Regions from separate parts of the Streptomyces sp. NPDC057638 genome, predicted to be linked through region 2. Evidence: riboswitches for the same ligand, from Rfam matches in the RefSeq annotation. Region 2 holds a riboswitch; each other region holds the start of a gene.
What was found. A riboswitch is a leader RNA that binds a small molecule or an ion and turns the genes downstream of it on or off. The one in region 2 is predicted to bind cobalamin.

Region 1: another riboswitch for cobalamin. It lies ahead of ACFVIM_RS31110 (prenyltransferase/squalene oxidase repeat-containing protein); the one in region 2 lies ahead of ACFVIM_RS18900 (cobalamin biosynthesis protein).
Region 3: another riboswitch for cobalamin. It lies ahead of metE (5-methyltetrahydropteroyltriglutamate--homocysteine S-methyltransferase); the one in region 2 lies ahead of ACFVIM_RS18900 (cobalamin biosynthesis protein).
Region 4: another riboswitch for cobalamin. It lies ahead of ACFVIM_RS10020 (ABC transporter substrate-binding protein); the one in region 2 lies ahead of ACFVIM_RS18900 (cobalamin biosynthesis protein).

What each region holds. Positions count from the first base shown of each region.
Region 1 is NZ_JBHVHF010000372.1:1,667-6,388, reverse strand. Features, by position in the region: gene ACFVIM_RS31115 (MBL fold metallo-hydrolase) at 76-1,140, shown strand; cobalamin riboswitch at 1,445-1,587, shown strand; gene ACFVIM_RS31110 (prenyltransferase/squalene oxidase repeat-containing protein) at 1,699-2,949, shown strand; gene ACFVIM_RS31105 (SCO2322 family protein) at 3,093-3,782, shown strand; gene ACFVIM_RS31100 (CbiQ family ECF transporter T component) at 3,953-4,722, shown strand, end outside.
Region 2 is NZ_JBHVHF010000131.1:6,704-11,425, forward strand. Features, by position in the region: gene ACFVIM_RS18895 (cobyric acid synthase) at 1-1,431, opposite strand, end outside; gene ACFVIM_RS18900 (cobalamin biosynthesis protein) at 1,574-2,575, opposite strand; cobalamin riboswitch at 2,694-2,833, opposite strand; gene ACFVIM_RS18905 (hypothetical protein) at 3,000-3,215, opposite strand; gene ACFVIM_RS18910 (anion permease) at 3,228-4,493, opposite strand.
Region 3 is NZ_JBHVHF010000039.1:19,505-24,226, reverse strand. Features, by position in the region: gene ACFVIM_RS08425 (DUF6584 family protein) at 1-255, opposite strand, end outside; gene metE (5-methyltetrahydropteroyltriglutamate--homocysteine S-methyltransferase) at 619-2,955, opposite strand; cobalamin riboswitch at 3,121-3,336, opposite strand; gene fabG (3-oxoacyl-ACP reductase FabG) at 3,437-4,216, opposite strand; gene ACFVIM_RS08410 (TetR/AcrR family transcriptional regulator) at 4,590-4,722, opposite strand, start outside.
Region 4 is NZ_JBHVHF010000049.1:29,349-34,070, forward strand. Features, by position in the region: gene ACFVIM_RS10010 (amino acid permease) at 452-1,897, shown strand; gene ACFVIM_RS10015 (Mov34/MPN/PAD-1 family protein) at 1,989-2,411, shown strand; cobalamin riboswitch at 2,465-2,587, shown strand; gene ACFVIM_RS10020 (ABC transporter substrate-binding protein) at 2,630-3,601, shown strand; gene ACFVIM_RS10025 (FecCD family ABC transporter permease) at 3,694-4,698, shown strand.

The DNA of each region.
Region 1 (4,722 bases), on a different contig from region 2:
CGGCATGACGGACGGACGGGCGCGAACAGGCACGGGCAGGCACGACAGCGGCACCGACGTGACGGAGGTACCGGCATGACAGGGTCACCGGCGGCCGGGACCACGGACCACGGCGGCGGGGTCTGGTCGGTCCGGGTCCCCATCCCGGACAACCCCCTCGGCCACACTCTGGTCCATCTCCTCGACACCGGCCGTGGCCCGGTCCTCATCGACACCGGCTGGGACGACCCGGCCTCCTGGGAGGCCCTCACCGCCGGACTGACGGCGCTGGGCGCCGACGTCTCCGCCATCCACGGCGTCGTCATCACCCACCACCACCCCGACCACCACGGCCTCTCCGCCCGCGTCCGCGCGGAGTCCGGCGCGTGGGTGGCGATGCACCCGGCCGACACCGACGTCGTCCGGCGTACGAGGGAGGGCCCGCCGGAGCGCTGGCTGGCCTCTATGGAGGAGAAGCTGGCCGCCGCCGGAGCGCCCGAGGAGCATCTGGCCGTCATGCGCTCCTTCCGCGCGCGCGGCGCCGACGCGGTGCCGGGGCTGCGGCCCGCCCTGCCCGACCGGGAGATCGCCGCCGGTGAGCTGCTGGACCTCACGGGCCGACGACTGCGGGCGATCTGGACGCCGGGCCACACCCCCGGCCATGTCTGCCTCCATCTGGAGGAGAACCATCCGGCCGGGCTCCCCGGCCGGGGCCGTCTCTTCTCCGGCGACCACCTGCTCCCCGGGATCAGCCCCCACATCGGTCTGTACGAGGACCCAGATGACCCAGCCGACCCAGACGACCCAGCCGGGACCGACCCCCTGGGCGACTACCTGGCCTCCCTGCGACGGGTCGCCCGCCTCGCCCCGGCCGAGGTCCTCCCCGCCCACCAGCACCCCTTCACCGGCGCCCCCGCCCGGGTCAGCGCACTGCTCGGCCACCACGAGACCCGTCTCGCGCTGCTGCTCGGCCTGCTGACCGAGCCCCGCACGCCCTGGCGCCTCGCGGAACTCATGGAGTGGAACCGGGCATGGGAGCGGATCCCGCCGGCCTCCCGCACGATCGCCGTCTCGGAGGTGGAGGCCCATCTGCGCCATCTGGTGCGACGGGGGCGGGCGGAGCGGCTGGCGGGGGTGCCGGAGCGGTATGTGGCGCTGTGAGCGGCCGCCGGAGGGGAGCGGGCCGGGGCCCGGCGGCCAAGGGTTCCGAAGGCCCACGGCCAGGCGTCCGGGCAGACCCCGGGGGCGGCCGGTTCGGGGCCCGGGGGCGGCCGGTTCTGGGCCCGGGGACACGCAGGCGGCCGTCCCGCGATCCCGGGCCCGGCGCCCCGAACGCGGACCCGCCACCCCGGAGGCGACCGGCCCGCCGTCCAGAACCCGCCACCCCCGAGGCGACCGGCCCGCGCCCCCGGGGACACGCCCGCCGATCCGGAAGCAGTCAGTCCGCCAGCCACGACCCGCCGGACCGGCCGGTAGAGTGGACACGTCGTTTTCACGTCCGTACGGGGGGAAGCCGGTGCGAATCCGGCGCTGACCCGCAGCCGTGAGCCACCGCCGGGCACCCCGGGGTGGCGAGCCGGAATGCCCCGTACCCCGTTGTGATCGTCTCGTGCCACCGGCGGCCCGCCGGTGACCGGCACCGTCGAGGAGTACGGAGTCGGAGCCCTGGTGCCTCAAGAGCGTGCCCGTGCCCGGCTTCCGCAGGAGAGGCCCCCGTCCATGAGCACCGCACGCCGCGCCGTCGCGCTCGCCGTATCCGCCACACTGGGCACGGCCGCGCTCGCGCTCGCCCCGGCGGCCAGTGCCGCGCCCGCCACCACGGGCAGCCCGGCGCCGTCGCCGGTCCTGCCGTCCGGGCTGTACGGGAGCGGCGACCCCACCTACGACGGTGTCTGGCGCCAGTCCCTGGCCCTGCTCGCCCAGGATGTCTCCGGTGTCGTCCCCGCCGACAAGGCGGTCGCGTGGCTCGCCGCCCAGCAGTGCGCGAGCGGCGGCTTCGCCTCCTACCGGGCCGATGTCTCCGCCGCGTGCCCGGCCTCGCTGCCGCTGGACTCCAACGCCACCGCCGTGGCCGTCCAGGCGCTGACCGCGCTCGGTGAGAAGGAGACCGCCCAGAAGGCCGTGACCTGGCTGCGGTCCACCCAGAACGCGGACGGCGGCTGGAGCTACAACCCCGGCGGCGCCAGCGACGCCAACTCCACCTCGCTGGTGATCGGCGCGTTCTCGGCGGCGGGCGTCAAGCCCGCCGAGGTGCGTTCGCCGGGCGGGAAGTCGCCGTTCGATGCCCTGCTGACGTTCGCCACGCCCTGTGGTGGCAAGGACGGCGGCGCCTTCGTCTACCAGCCCAAGCAGCCCGGCATGGTCGCCGACTCCACGGCCGCCGCCGTGGTGGCGGCGCGGGGGCAGGGGCTCTCGCCCGCCGCCGGTGAGCCGGACGCCCGGGGCACCGCCTGTGTCCCCGGCAAGACCCTCCCGGACGCCGCCCACAACGGCGCCGCCTACCTCGCGGGCGCCCTCGCCGCGACCGGTCATCTGCTGACCCCGCCGATGCCCGGCGCCACCGACTCCGCCCCCAAGCCGGATGTCGGCAACACCGCCGACGCCGTGGCCGCCCTCGCCGCCCAGGGCCTGAAGGAGCGGACCGCGAAGCCCCTGGCCTGGCTGAAGGCGAACTCGGCCGCATGGGCGAAGGAGTCGGGACCCGCCGCGTACGCCCAGTTGATCTTCGCCGCCCGTGCCGCCGGGGCGCAGCCGACCGACTTCGGTGGCGCGGACCTGGTGGCGCAGCTCACCGCGCTCGGCCCGGACCCGCGCGCGGACGCGGCCCAGGCCACGGAAGAGAAGAAGAAGGAGAACGAGAAGGACGAGAAGGGCTCCGACAGCGGCCAGTGGTGGCTCGTCGGCGCCTTCTTCGCGGCCAGTGTCGGCGCGGGCATCCTGATCAGCGGCCGCCGCAAGAACAAGTCGTGACCGGCGACAGCGCCGGGCCCCGCCCCCGTACGCCCGGCGACGGCCCCGGGACCCCGGGCAGCCGTGGCCAGGCGGAGGACGGGCCCGGCCCCGGCACCGCCGGGAAGGCCCGCGCCCGCTCGCTCACCCCGCCGTCGACCCCGTTGCTCGCCCTGGCGGCCCTGCTCGGCACCGTCCTCGGCACCGTCCTCGCCGTCGGACTCGGCGTGGCCGCCGCCACACCCGCCGAGGCGGCCGGATACCGCTACTGGTCCTTCTGGCAGAGCGACGGCCGCGCCTGGTCCTACGCCACCGAGGGCCCGGCCACCGCCCGTCCCGCCGACGGCTCGGTGAACGGGTTCCGCTTCGCGGTGAGCGAGAACAGCGCCGACGCCACCCGCCCCCGCCAGGCCCCGGACTTCGCCGCCGTCTGCGGTACGACGGCGGCCGAGCCGGACCGCAAACGCGTCGCCGTGGTGATCGACCCGGGCACCCCCCAGGACGCGCCCTCCGGCGAGCGGCCGCCCGCGCCGCGCGCCGCCTGTGCCCGGGTGGGGACGGACGCGACCGCGGCGGAGGCGCTGGCCGCCGTCGCCAAGCCGCTCCGCTACAACCAGCAGGCGCTGCTCTGCGCCATCGCGGGCTATCCGGGTGCGGGCTGCGGCGAGCAGGTCCCCGCCTCGGGCGACCGCCCGCGGACCACGGCCGGCGCGGCGCCGGAAGGGGACACCCGCGCGCAGGAGTCCAGCGCGGAGGAGTCCGGCGGACCCTCCGTCGGCGCCCTCGCCGGAGTGGGCGCCGTCGTCGTGCTCGGCGCCGCCGCGTTCTGGCAGTCCCGCCGCCGGTCCCGATGAGCCGGGACCGGGACCAGTCCCCGCCCGTACCGCCGTACGGGGACGGGGTCCGCCTCCGTGACCTCGGCCAGAACCCCACCGAACGCGCCGAGCCCACCGAGCCCACGCGGGGCCGCCGCCCGCGCCCCGGGGAGCGGCTGCGCGCCCCCCGGGCCGACCGGCGCAACGCCGTGCATCCGGGTGCCTGGTGGCTGTGGGCGCTCGGCCTGGCCACGGCCGCGTCGCGGACCACGCATCCCCTCCTGCTGGGACTGCTGGTGGTCGTGACGGCGTATGTCGTCGCCGCGCGGCGCACCGACGCGCCCTGGGCGCGCTCCTACAGCGCCTTCCTCAAGCTGGCGCTGTTCGTGATCGCGCTGCGGGTCGTCTTCTCCGTCGTTCTCGGGTCACCGATCCCCGGCAGCCACACCCTTCTCACCCTCCCCGAGGTCCCGCTCCCCGACTGGGCCCAGGGGATCCGCCTCGGCGGCCGGGTCACGGCCGAACAGATCGTCTTCGCCCTGTACGACGGCGCCAAGCTGGCCGCCATCCTCATCTGCCTGGGCGCCGCGAACGCGCTGGCCAACCCGGCCCGGCTGCTGAAGTGCCTGCCCGGGGCGCTGTACGAGATCGGGGTGGCCGTCGTCGTCGCCATGACCTTCGCGCCCCATCTCGTCGCCGACGTCGCCCGGCTGCGCACCGCGCGGCGGCTGCGCGGACGGGAAGCGGGCGGTGTCCGCGCCGTCGCCCGGATCGGGCTGCCGGTGCTGGAGAGCGCGCTGGAGCGGTCCGTCGCGCTCGCCGCGTCGATGGACGCGCGGGGGTACGGGCGGACCGCCGCCGTTCCGCCCGCCGTACGGCACACCACGACCGCGCTGGTCATCGGCGGGCTCCTCGGGATCTGCGCGGGCGCCTACGGGCTGCTCTCCGCCGAGGGCTCCACCGCAGGACCGTTCCTGCT
Region 2 (4,722 bases):
CTGCTCCTCGCGCAGCGCGTCGAACGACGTGTCAGGAGCGGGGACGAAACGTCTGCCCGCGGCACGCGCCACCCGCTCCAGGAACCGCCGCCGAAAGCCGTCGCTCTCCAGGGAGCCGTGCCAGTGGGTGCCCCACACCGCACCGACCCGGCAGCCGTCCAGGAAGGGCTCACCGCCGAGCACCTCGGCGACGCCATGGTGGATCTCATAGCCGTCCACCGGCTCGCCCAGGGCCGTGCCCGTCGGCCGGGCGAGGGTCTTCTCCGCCGCGAACCGCACCCGTACCGGCAGCAGTCCAAGGCCCGTCACCGACCCCGCCCGTGACTCGATCTCGTCCTCGATGTGCTCACCGAGCAGCTGGAACCCGCCGCAGATCCCCAGCACCGGACGGCCCGCCGCCGCCCTGCGCGCCAGCTCCCGCGCCAGCCCCCGCCGCCTCAGCCACTCCAGCGCCCCGACCGTGCCCCGGGTTCCCGGCACGACCACGAGATCCGCGTCGGCCAGTTCCTCGGGCCGGTCCACGAACCGCACCACCACACCGGGCTCGGCGGCCAGCGCGTCCACGTCCGTGAAGTTGGACATCAGCGGCACCGCGCAGACCGCCACCCGCAGCACGTCCTCGCCGACCGGCGGCGCGGCCACCGACTCCCGTACGGCGCCGCGCAGGGAGACGCTCAGCCCGTCCTCCTCGTCGATCCCGAGCCCGTGCGCGTACGGCAGCACCCCGTACGTCGGCCGCCCGGTGATCTGCTCCAGCATCGCCAGACCCGGCTCCAGCAGCGAGACATCACCCCGGAACTTGTTGACGACATAGCCCGCCAGCAGCTCCTGGTCCTCGGCGGCGAGCAGCGCCGTGGTACCGAAGAACGAGGCGAACACCCCGCCGCGGTCGATGTCCCCGACAACCAGCGCGGGCAGCCCCGCGGCCCGTGCCACCCCCATGTTCACGATGTCCGTGCGCCGCAGATTGATCTCGGCGGGGCTGCCCGCTCCCTCGCAGATGACCGCGTCATGGGTGACGCGCAGCTCCTCCAGGCACTCCAGGACCGTGCCGAGCAGTGCCTCGCGCCCCCCTTCGCGCAGCGCCGACCCGGCGGCGTGGCCGCCGAAGAAGCCGCGCGCGCTCATCTCCCCGACCGGCCTGCCCAGCAGCACCACCTGGCTGGTGCGGTCACCGCCGGGCTTCAGCAGGACCGGGTTCATCAGCGCGGTCGGCTCCACGCGCGCCGCGCGGGCCTGCATCGCCTGCGCCCGGCCGATCTCCGCGCCGTCGCGGGTCACGAACGAGTTCAGGGACATGTTCTGGCCCTTGAACGGCGCCACCTTCAGGCCCTGGCGGGTCAGCCAGCGGCAGATGCCCGCCGTGACGACGCTCTTGCCCGCGTCCGACGTGGTCCCCGCGACCAGCAGCCCACCGCCGCGCTTCCTCATCGTGTCCCTCCCCAGAGCGGTGCCTCGGTACCGGCGTGCCGCCGTACCGCCGTGCGGTCCATCGTCGCGGCGCTGTTCCTTGTCACGCGTGTTCCCATCGCGTGCGTCCTCGTCGCGTGCGTCCTTCTCGCGCGTGTCCTTGTCACGCGCGCCGCCTTCGTACCGCCTTCTGCGCGGCCGTACCCGCGCGTGCGGTCTGGACCGCTTTCGCGAGGCGCGCGACCAGCAGACGGCCGCCTACGCTCACCGCGAGTGCCCCTAGGGTCACGCGGCGGGAGAGCCGGGCCGCGCGGTCGATGTCGGCGGTCGTCACGGGACGGCCCCCGGCATGGAGGACCGGGCGGTGCTCGACCCGGCCGCCGTAGGCGAGGGTGCCGCCGAGGCGGACACCGAGGGCACCGGCGAAGGCGGCCTCGACGGGGCCCGCGTTGGGGCTGGGATGACGGTGGGCGTCGGCCCGCCACACCCGTACGGCGTCGGCCGGGGCGGCACCGCAGACCACCGCCAGCGCGGCGGTGAGACGGGCCCCGGGCCACCCCACGACGTCGTCCAGCCGCGCCGACGCCCAGCCGAAGCGGCGCAGCCGGGGCGAGCGGTGGCCGACCATCGCGTCCAGGGTGTTGACGGCGCGGAAGCCCACCAGCCCGGGCACCCCGGCCACCGCGCCCCACACCAGCGCGCCGACGACGGCGTCCGAGGTGTTCTCCGCGACGGACTCCACCACGGCGCGCGCGATCTGCCGCTCGTCGAGGGAGTGCGGGTCGCGGCCACAGAGATGGGGGAGGCGTGCGCGGGCGCGCGCCAGGTCACCGTCGGTGAGGGCCGCGCCGATCGCGCGGGCCTCGCGCCCGAGGGAGGTACCTCCGACCACGGCCCAGGTGGCGGCGGCCGTCAGGGCCACCGAGGCGGCGGGATGGCGCGCGGCGGCGCGGGCCAGCAGCGCGGCGGCCGTGGTGGCGCCTCCGGCGCAGACGGCGGTGTGCAGGGCGCCCCAGCCGCGGTGGTCATGCCACAGCACCCGCTCCACGGCCCCCGCCGCCCGCCCGAAACCGGCGACCGGATGGCCCCGGCGGGGGTCGGCGAGAAGGAGGTCGGCGGTGAGACCGGCCAGCGCGCCATACGCGAAGACTCGTTCGGCACGCATCGATCAGCGGGCGATCCCGCTGGTCACGGCCCCGGCGATGGTACGCACGGGGGAGGGGAGGGGAGCTGAACCACGGCCGGGCATGGCGATATGTCCTCACTCAGGGTGTCCACGCCCTGGTTCGACGGAGACGACGGAGAGAGTTCCTGGCTCACGGGGATCGCTCCCCGCTGACAGTGGCGGGACCGCGCCGGATTCGCACCGGCTTCCTCTGCTGCCGTCGTATGGGCCCCGGCAGTCCACCACGCCCCGAGAACACCCGTCAACCTGCCGTTGACCTGCGACGGGACAGTGTGCCCAGCCCCACAGAGCAGCCCCGCCACCCGGTGGTCCCGCGCGCCCACGCGATCTCGTCCCCCGGGGTACGCCACAGGGCCGGGCCATCCGCGGGGGATGGTCCGGCCCTGTGGTCAGAGCGCGGGGCTCAGGTCACGATCAGGAAGATTCCGTACGAGACCGCGGCCAGGCACAGCGCGAAGCAGAGGTAGGCGCCGGTGCGGGCGAGGGCCACGGACCCGCCGTTCGCCGATGCCTGCTTGCTCATGCCCACGATGCCCAGGGTGAAGAGGCCCACCAGAGCGACGGTGGCCACGAGGCTGACGCCGAACACGGAGCCGAGGGCTACCCAGTCGATCTTCATGCTGTTCCGTCCTTACACCGCGGCCGGGCTGGCCGGGCCGTTCTCGGAAGAGGCGGCCGCGGGGGCCGGGATGGTGGTCTTGAGCTCGTCCGGGGTCACACCGGCCGGGGGCGGGGTGACCGCGGCGATGGCGGCGGTCACGACGCCGGGCTCGGAGCCGTCGCTCACACCGTTCTCATCGGTCTCGTTGACGTTGGTGTGGTCGACGACCTGGCGCCGGGAGTACACCCAGATCGCGGCCGACGAGGCGACGAGGAAGACGGCCACGACGGCGATGCCCCAGTCGCCCTGCCGGGTGACCAGCTCGGAGAGGGCGGCGACCAGACCGGCGGCCGGCAGGGTCAGGCCCCAGGCCACGAACATCCGGGTCGCGGTCGACCAGCGGACCACGCCGCCCTTGCGGCCGAGACCGGCACCCATCACCGCGCCGGAGCAGGAGTGCGTGGTGGAGAGCGAGAAGCCCAGGTTGGAGGAGGCCAGGATGACGCTCGCGGCGCTGGACTGGGCGGCGAAGCCCTGCTGCGGCTGGAGGTCGGTCAGACCCTTGCCCATGGTGCGGATGATGCGCCAGCCGCCGAGGTAGGTGCCGAGCGCGATGGCGACACCGGCGGAGACGATGACCCACATCGGAGGGTTGGAACCCGGGACCAGCACGCCGCCCGCGACCAGGGCGAGGGTGATGATGCCCATCGTCTTCTGGGCGTCGTTGGTGCCGTGCGCCAGGGAGACCAGACCGGCCGAGGCGATCTGCCCGGCGCGGTAGCCCTTCGCGGTCGCCTTCTGGTCGGCGTTCTTGCCGATCTTGTAGGTGAGGCGGGAGGCCAGGTAGGCGCCGATACCGGCCACCAGGGGGGCCGCGATGGCGGGGATCAGCACCTTGGTGATCACGGTGCCGCCGTTGACGCCGCTGATGCCGACCGAGGCGATGGTGGCGCCGATCAGACCGCCCATGAGGGCGTGCGAGGAACTGGACGGCAGGCCGACCAGCCACGTCAGGAGATTCCAGAGGATGGCGCCGACCAGCGCCGCGAAGATCACTTCTGGTGTTATGCCTGCCTCGTTGACGATGCCGCTGGAGATCGTCTTGGCGACCTCCACCGACATGAACGCGCCGACGAGGTTGAGCACGGCGGACATGGCCACCGCGGCTTTGGGCTTCATTGCGCCGGTCGAGATGGTGGTCGCCATCGCGTTGGCGGTGTCGTGGAAACCGTTCGTGAAATCGAACACGAGAGCCGTCACGATCACGATCGCGAGTAGCAGCGTGATGTGTTCCATTTACCCAGGCAATCTTTGGACGTCAGTGGCCCGGCGAACGTAGGTAACCTGGATGAACGGAAGGTGAACTGGGGCGGGATTCAGGGTGACCCCAAATGATGTTCATGGTTCCGCTTTGCTCGCCGAAGCCCCCTCCCGGGGGCCGCTGCCGCCGATTCCCCGGGGTTTCCGGACGGTAGAGATGGTCTTAAATCGGACTTCTCGCACCATCCGGTGATATGCATCACCC
Region 3 (4,722 bases), on a different contig from region 2:
CATCCGGCACCCGGGAGACCCGTACCGCGCCTCGAAGGCGGCGGTCTCACGGCCGTCACGGTCCTCCTCCAGATACATCCAGCGTCCGGCCTCGGCGGCGTCGCCGTAGAGCCGGTACACCTCGGCGAGCCGCCGACGGACCATCAGATCATGCGGGAAGGACGAGACGAGCCCGCGCAGCCGCTGCCGCGCGAGGGGAACCCGGCCGGCGGCCAGATCGGTGTCGACCCGGGCAAGGGTCTCTCTCAGGGACATGAACGCATGATCCAGTAGCGAACTGGCTTACGTCGACACGGTTTCGGCTCACCGCGCCTCAACAGCGTCAGCTCGCGGACTGGTCCACTCCGTGTGTACGGAGGAGCCGTCAGCGTCTCCGGAGCAGGGTCGCCCGGGACGGGAGAGCGGTCACGCCGGTAGATGAGAAGATGTCAAGCCGCCGACGACGGGAGGACCGTGAAGCCCCGAACGCAAGTGAAGCAAAATCGCATTACTCGCCGGTAGGACCGCAGGTCAGCAAGTGTCGAACCCGCAGGCGCGGGAGATGACCCACCCGAGCCGCGCCGTTCATGGCCCGGCCGGGGCGCCCGGTGGGTGCCCCGGCCGAGGGGTGGTGGGAGGTCAGGAGGCGGGCAGTTCGTTTCGTACGGTACGGGCGGCCGTCACCAGGTTCTCCAGTGAGGCGCGGGTCTCGGGCCAGCCGCGGGTCTTGAGGCCGCAGTCGGGGTTGACCCAGAGGCGTTCGGCCGGAATGGCCTTCAGGCCGGTGCGGAGGAGGCGGGCGGCCTCGTCGGTGGAGGGGACGCGGGGGGAGTGGATGTCCCAGACGCCGGGTCCGGCCTCGCGCGGGTAGCCATGGGTGGCCAGTTCGTACGCGACCTGCATATGGGAGCGGGCGGCCTCCAGGCTGATGACGTCGGCGTCGAGGTCGTCGATGGCCTGGACGATGTCGCCGAACTCGGCGTAGCACATGTGGGTGTGGATCTGGGTGTCCGGCCGCACTCCGCTGGTCGTGAGGCGGAAGGCTTCCGTGGCCCAGGCGAGGTAGTCGGCGTGGTCGGCGGTGCGCAGCGGCAGGGTCTCGCGCAGCGCCGGTTCGTCGACCTGGATGACGGAGGTCCCGGCGGCCTCCAGGTCGTCGACCTCGTCGCGCAGGGCCAGGGCGACTTGGCGGGCGGTGTCGCCGAGGGGCTGGTCGTCGCGGACGAAGGACCAGGCGAGCATGGTGACCGGGCCGGTGAGCATGCCCTTGACCGGCTTGTCGGTGAGCGACTGGGCGTGGGAGGTCCAGCGGACGGTCATCGGTTCGGGGCGGGAGATGTCCCCGGCGAGGACCGGCGGGCGGACATAGCGGGTGCCGTAGGACTGGACCCAGCCGTGTCGGGTGGCGAGATAGCCGGTGAGCTGTTCGGCGAAGTACTGCACCATGTCGTTGCGTTCGGGCTCGCCGTGGACGAGGACATCGACGCCGGTCTTCTCCTGGAACGAGATCACCTCGGCGATCTCGGCCCGGATGCGTTCCTCGTACCCGGCGGAGTCGATTCGTCCGGCCCGCAGATCGGCGCGGGCGACGCGCAACTCGTCGGTCTGGGGGAAGGAGCCGATGGTGGTGGTCGGCAGCAGCGGCAGGCCGAGGCGTTCCCGCTGGGCGACCGTCCGCTGCCCGTAGGGCTGGGAACGGCGGGCGTCGGCGTCGGTCACGGCCCCGGCGCGGGCCCGGACGGCCGGGTCGCGGGTGATGGGGGACGCGGCACGCGAGGCGAGGGCGGCCCGGTTGGCGGAGAGTTCGCCCTCGATGGCGGCGGTGCCCCGGCTCAGCCCCTTGGCGAGGGTGGCGATCTCCGCTGTCTTCTGGCGGGCGAAGGCGAGCCAGCGCAGGATCTGCGGGTCGATGTCCCGCTCCAGCGCGGCGTCGAGCGGGACGTGCAGCAGCGAGGAGGAGGCCGCGACGTCCACCCGGTCCGCGAGGCCGAGGAGGGTCCCCAGGGTGCCGAGGGACTTGGCGAGGTCGTTGATCCAGATATTGCGGCCGTTGACCACTCCGGCGACCAGGCGCTTGCCGGGGAGTCCGCCGACGGCGGCGAGATCGTCGAGGTTGGCGGCGGCGGACTCGGTGAAATCGAGTGCGAGGCCGTCGACGGGTGACTTGGCGAGGACGGGCAGGGCCGCGCCGAGGCGGCCGAAGTAGGAGGCGACCAGCAGTTTCGGACGGTCGGTCAGGGCGCCGAGGTCACGGTAGGCGCGGGCGGTGGCGTTCAGCTCGGCCGGGGTGCGGTCCTGGACCAGGGCGGGCTCGTCCAGCTGTACCCACTCGGCGCCCGCCGCCTTCAGCGCGGTGAGGGTCCGCGCGTAGACGGGGAGGAGGCGGTCCAGGAGGGTGAGGGGGTCGAAGTCCGCCGCCACGCCCGGCGCGGGCTTCGCGAGCAGGAGGTAGGTCACCGGGCCGACGAGCACCGGGCGGGCGGTGAGCCCCATTGCCCGCGCCTCGGTCAGCTGGCTGATCTGCTGGGCCGGGTCGGCGGTGAAGACGGTGTCGGGGCCCAGTTCGGGCACCAGATAGTGGTAGTTGGTGTCGAACCACTTGGTCATCTCCAGCGGCGCCACCTCCTGGGTGCCGCGCGCCATGGCGAAGTACCCGTCGAGCGGGTCGGTGGCGACCGCCGAGCGGTGCCGTTCCGGGATGGCGCCGACCAGCACGGTGGTGTCGAGCACATGGTCGTAGTACGAGAAGTCACCGGTGGGGACCTCGTCGATCCCGGCGTCGGCCAGTTCCCGCCAGTTGCGCCGGCGCAGCTCGGCGGCGGTGGCGCGGAGGGCGTCGGCGGTGACACGGCCCTTCCAGTAGCCCTCGATCGCCTTCTTCAGCTCCCTGGCCTGACCCTGGCGGGGGTAGCCGTACACGGTGGCGCGTGCCGCCGCGGTCGCGGACTTCGGTGTCGTCGTCGACTTCGGTGTCACGGAGATCTCCTTCGCGAGATGAATCCCTGAGAACCCGGTGACGGGACGAGGACGCGAAGGGGTGACGAACCGGACGGACACGATCGCGCGGTGCGGCGCGGTCGTCCGTCTGCTGTCCGTGCCGACCCGCCCACGAGGTCACCGGATGTCCGTACACGGCACTGGGGCCAGGTACGGGCAACGGGCAGGTCTTCGGACTCGCGGGCACGTCCCTTGACGGAACACCTACTGGCCGTCGCTTCCCAGACCCTCCCGGGCCCAGTGCGTATGACGGCGGTCGTTCCCGCTCACCGCTGCGGGGCAGTCCCGGATTCCCACCGGGTTCCCTCTTACGACGCGTCTGTCTGGCGGACAGGGCGAACCAGCTGCACCGGTCACTCTAGGCGCCCGCTCCGGGAACCCGCCGCAGGCTGTCCAGAATCCGGACGGTGAGATGAGACACCTTGCCGGAGAGAGCGCCGGGGCCCTGGTCTCTGATACGTCAGGCCAGGGCGTCGAGGGACTCGGGAAGGGTCTGCCCTCCGTCGACGGTGAGGGTCTGACCGGTGATGAACGCGGCCTCGTCGGAGGCGAGGAACAGCACCGCGTGCGCGATGTCGGCGGTCTCGCCGAGCCGGCCGACCGGAATCGAGTCCGTCATCCGCCGCAGGTAGTCCTCGCCCAGTTCGGCCAGGCCCTCCGTGCGCACATTGCCGGGCAGGACGGCGTTGACGGTGATACCGGCCGGTGCCAGCTCCAGGGCCGCGCCGCGCAGGAAGCCGAGCTGGCCCGCCTTGCTCGCGCCGTAGTGGGACCAGCCGGTGTAGCCGGTGGTGGGACCGGTGATGGAGGAGGTCAGGACGATCCGGCCGTGTCCGGCGCGTTCCATGGCGGGCAGGAAGGCCTTCGACACGAGGATCGATCCGCGCAGGTTCACGGCCAGGACCTCGTCCACATCGGCGGCCGTCATCTCCCGCAACCGCTTCTCCGGGAAGATCCCGGCGTTGGCGCACACCACGTCCACGTGCCCGTGCCGCCGCTCGGCCTCCGCCGCCATGGCCTCGATCGCGTCCGGGTCCCGCAGATCGAGGCCCAGGCCGGTGACCCGGCCGCCCGTGGCGGCGGCGAGTTCCCCGGCGGCCTGTTCCGCGGTCGCCGCGTCCCGGCCGGTGAGCGCGACCGCCGCGCCCCGGGCCGCGAGGAGTCGCGCGATACCCCGTCCGATCCCGCGCGTCCCACCCGTCACGACCACGGACCGCTGCCGCCAGTCAGTACCCGTCATCCCGTTCCCACGTCCTCGCCTCGGTTGCCCACGTGTCCGTCCGTGCGGACACGACCATGATCATTACCGTAGGCGCCCACAGCGCGGCGCCGCCCAGGAACGGGCCGAGCCGACTCAAAACAGCCGCTCGCCGCCCCTCCCGTGGACGGGTGATAGCCGGTGGCGGGCGTTCCGGTGCCGCCGGAGACCGCGACGGAGGTGGCCCGCCCCGCCGGGTCGGTGTCGTGACGCTGGTACGGGGTCACCCCGTTCGCTGTCCCGGTGGCTTCACCACGTGGCCGAACGGCCCGTACTCCACGGCCCTGACGTCGAGTTCGGACGGCTGGGAGCCACCGCCGGTCACGGTCGCGGCGGACGGGGTGCGGCCAGGGCGCTACGCCGAGCCACGCGCGCTGGGCGCCCGGGGTGGCCCGTCGGGGGCGGGGTCCTCGTCGAGAAGCGGCCGGAGGGCGCCGAGGGCCGCGCCGACGCAGATGTCGCGGAGCTGGGTGCGGGTGCAAGTCTCG
Region 4 (4,722 bases), on a different contig from region 2:
GGCTACGGGTTTTCCCGCGCCCGTCCGGTTTCCCCGGCTCCGTACGGCCGGTTGCGGAGGTTCCTGTTCCAGTTCGCCCGGCGGGGCTCGGTCCATGCCGAGCGGCGCCCTCCGGCGGCTGTATGGGGCGAGGGGGCGCGTCGTGACTTACGTACGCTCAGCGGACGCTCAAATCCGGATAACGATCGGGTTACCACATCGTCCTAAATTCATCCATTGTGCGGCTTTTGCCCGGTTGTTTCTGTGGCGTGAGTCACAGAGGCCCGGGATGATCTCGAACAAGGCCGTGATAGATCTGCACGACCGCCAGGGGCGCCACCCATGCCCCTGGGGGCGCTTGTACCGGCTGACCGCCGGTGGCACTCCATCCGTATCCGGGGGGATCAGGACCTGATCCGCGTCCGTCGCGTCTGTCGCACGGGGCGGATCCGCGTGGAGAAAGGGCGCACACATGACCTCTGTGCAGGTCGGCAAAGAGGACGGGCACGGCGACGGGAACGCCGCGCGGTCCGCCGCCGGAGGCGGTGAGGACCAGGGCTACCACCGGGCACTCGGCGCCCGGCAGATCCAGATGATCGCGATAGGCGGAGCCATCGGCACCGGCCTCTTCCTGGGCGCGGGCAAGGCCATCTCCAAGGCCGGACCCAGCCTCATCCTCGCGTACGCCATCGCGGGCCTGGTCATCTTCTTCATCATGCGCGCCCTCGGCGAGCTGCTGATGTACCGCCCGGTCTCGGGGTCGTTCTCCGACTACGCGCGGGAGTTCATCGGGCCGTTCGCGGGGTTCGCCACCGGCTGGACGTACTGGCTCTTCTGGGTCGTCACCGGAATGACCGAGGTCACGGCGGCGGCGCACTACATGACGTACTGGTTCGACATCCCGCAGTGGGTCTCGGCGCTGATCTTCACGCTGATCCTCTACGGCGCCAATCTGATCTCGGTGAAGATCTTCGGTGAGCTGGAGTTCTGGTTCTCGATGGTCAAGGTCACCGCGATCGTCGGCATGATCCTGATCTGCGCCGGAATCATCACCCTCGGCTTCACGGACGCGGGCGACACCGCCTCCTTCTCGCTGCTGTGGAGCGACGGCGGCTTCTTCCCCAAGGGCATCGGCGGCACGCTGATGACGCTCCAGATCGTGATGTTCGCCTTCCTGGCGGTCGAGCTGGTCGGTGTCACCGCGGGTGAGTCCAAGGACCCCGAGAAGACCCTGCCCAAGGCCATCAACACCGTGCCGTGGCGCATCGCCGTCTTCTACATCGGCGCGCTGATCATGATCCTGTCGGTGGTCTCCTGGACCAACTTCGAGCCGGGCGTCTCGCCCTTCGTGGCCGCCTTCGACAAGATGGGCCTGGCCGTCGGCGCGGGCATCGTGAACTTCGTCGTCCTGACCGCCGCGCTCTCCTCCTGCAACTCCGGGATGTACTCCACCGGACGCATGCTGCGCGGCCTGGCCCTCAACAACCAGGGCCCGAAGATCTTCACCCGGCTCACCAGGAACGGCACCCCGCTGATCGGGACCACCTTCTCGGCCGCGCTGATGATGTTCGGTGTCTGGATCAACTACCAGTGGCCCGGCGAGGCGTTCAACAAGATCGTCTCCTTCGCCACCATCTCCGGCATGTGGGCCTGGATCATGATCCTGGTCAGTCAGATCCGCTACCGCGCCAAGGTGAACCGGGGCGAGCTGCCCGAGTCGACCTTCAAGGCGCCCGGCGCGCCCTACACCAGCTGGTTCGCGCTCTGCTTCATCGGTCTGGTGATCGTGCTGATGGGCGTGGACAAGGACGCCCGGGTCTCGCTGTACGTCGCGCCGGTCTGGGGGCTCCTGCTCGGGGTCTCCTATCTGGTGCTGCGCAAGCGGGACCCCGAGGGCGCCGCCTTCAGCAAGCGCTGAGGCGCCCCCTTCGCAGACCAGGCATTCCCAGCATGCGGGCCGTTTCGTATCACCCATTGGTACGGAACGGCCCGCTGCCTATGCTGACGGCATGCTGACGCTCACCCAGGCACTCTTCGACCAGATCGTGGCGCACGCCCGCGCCGACCACCCCGACGAGGCGTGTGGCGTCGTCGCCGGACCCGAGGGCACCGACCGCCCGGAGCGGTTCATCCCCATGGTCAACGCCGCCCGGTCGCCCACCTTCTACGAGTTCGACTCGATGGACCTGCTCCGGCTCACCAAGGAACTGTGGGCCAACGACGAGGAGCAGGTGATCATCTACCACTCCCACACGGCGACCGAGGCGTACCCCTCCCGTACCGACATCTCGTACGCCAACGAGCCCGGCGCCCACTACGTCCTGGTCTCCACCGCCGACACCGACGGCCTCGGGCCCTTCCAGTTCCGCTCCTTCCGGATCGTGAACGGGGAGGTCACCGAGGAGGAGGTGCGGATCGTCGAGGCATACTGAGCCTCACACTTGAGCGAGCGCGTCGAGCGCGCCCAGCACCAGGTGATACAAGAGAACAGACGTATGAACAGGGCGGTGGGACCCAGGAAGCCGGTGTGACTCCGGCGCGGTCCCGCCACTGTGAGCCAAGCGATCCGCTTGCCAGCCAGGAACTGACCCGCCGCCCTTCTCCCACCACCCAGGGGACGTGGAAATCCCCGGAGGAGGCACCACCCGTCATGTCCAGGCGCCGCAGAACCACCGTCATCGCCGCCCTGCTGCTCCCGCTCACCCTCGCGGGCTGCTCCACCACCCCCGAGCCGGACCGCAAGGCCACCGGTGCCGCCCCCGGCTTCCCGTACACCGTCGACAACTGCGGTGTGAAGACCACCTATCAGGCGCCGCCGCGGCGCGCGGTCACCATGAACCAGCACGTCACCGAGGTCATGCTGGAGCTGGGACTGGAGAAGTCGCTGGTCGGCACCGCCTTCCTGGACGACCGGGTGCTGCCGGAGTACGCGAAGGCGTACGGGGAGATCCCCGTGCTCGCCAAGGAGTACCCCTCCAAGGAGAAGCTGCTCACCGCCAACCCGGACTTCGTCTACGGCGGTTACGCCAGCGCCTTCAAGACCGAGGACGGCCGCACCCGCGCCGAGCTGAAGAAGACCGGCATCGACACCCGGCTCAACCTGGAGAACTGCACCACCGAGCGGACCACCCTCGACGACGTCTACCGGGAGGTCGAGGAGGTCGGGCGCACCTTCGGCGTCGGCGACCGCGCCCAGCGGTGGATCACCGAGGCCCGCGCCGTGGTCGCCGCCACCGGCACGACGCTCACGGGCCGGGCGCCGGTGCCGGTCTTCGTCTACGACAACGGGGACAAGACCGCCTTCACGGCGGGCGGCCGGGGCATCGGCAACGAGCTGATCACCCGCGCGGGCGGCCGGAACGTCTTCGCCGACCTCGACAAGGCGTTCGGCGACGCGACCTGGGAAGAGGTCGTCGCCCGCAAGCCCGAGGTCATCGTGATCTACGACTACGGCTCGGTCACCGTGGCGCAGAAGAAGCGGAAACTGCTGACCGACCCCGCGCTCAAGGACGTCCCGGCGGTGCGGAACAAACGCTTCGCGGTGCTGCCGCTCTCCGACGCCGTGCTCGGCGTCCGGGCGCCCGCCGCCATATCCAAGCTGGCCGCGCAGCTGGCGCGGTGAGGGGCGTGACGGTGGCCGCCGGGGGCGTGTCATCGGCGGGTACGGAGGCGGGCGCGGCGGGCGGCCCCGGCGCGCGGCCCGTCCTCGCCCGGCTGCGCTACGGCGCCGTCGTCACCGGCCTGGTGGCCGCGCTCGGCTGCGCGGCCCTGGCCGGGCTGGTCCTCGGCTCCGTACGGATCCCGGCCGGGCAGGTGGTCGACGCGCTGCTGCCGGGGGCCGCGCCGAGCCCGTTCCGGACCATCGTGCGTGAGGTACGGCTGCCCCGGGTGCTGCTCGGGATGGTCGTCGGCGCCGGACTCGGGGTCGTCGGCGCCGTCCTCCAGGCGCTGGTGCGCAACCGGCTGGCCGACCCCTTCCTGCTGGGGATCTCCTCCGGAGCCTCCACCGGCGCGGTGGTGGTGCTGACGCTGGGCCTCGGCGCCACCACCGCCGTCGCGATGCCGCTCGGCGCGTTCCTCGGGTCGCTGGTCGCGCTCGCGCTGGTCTTCGGGCTGGCCCGGCGCGGCGGGATGATGACCGGGCCCCGGCTGGTGCTGGCCGGGGTCACCGTCTCGTACATCCTCACCGCGCTGACCACGCTCGTCCTGGTGGCGTCGGCGCGGCCGGAGCACTTCCGCGAGGCCCTGTACTGGTCCCTCGGCGGGCTCGGCAGCGCCCGCTGGGACGGGATCCTGCTGCCCGCCGTCGTGCTCGGGGCCGCGCTGCCGCTGCTGCTGGCGCTGGCGCGACCGCTGGACCTGCTGCTGGTGGGGGAGGAGGGCGCGACCGTGCTGGGGCTGGACGTGGGGCGCTTCCGTGCCGTCGTCTTCGTCCTGGTCTCGCTGGTCACCGCCGTGATGGTGGCCGCCAGCGGCGCCGTCGGGTTCGTCGGGCTGATGGTCCCGCACGCCGCCCGGCTGCTGGTCGGCGCCACCCACCGGGCCCTGCTGCCGGTCTGCGCGCTGCTGGGCGCCGTCGCCCTGGTCGTCGCCGACCTCGGCGCCCGTACCCTCTTCTCCCCGCAGGACGTTCCCGTCGGCGTGCTCACCGCGCTGATCGGGGGCCCGCTCTTCCTCTGGCTGATGCGGGGGCGCACCGCGCAGGGGGCACCGCTGTGACCCGCGCCGCGCCGGGGGCACCGG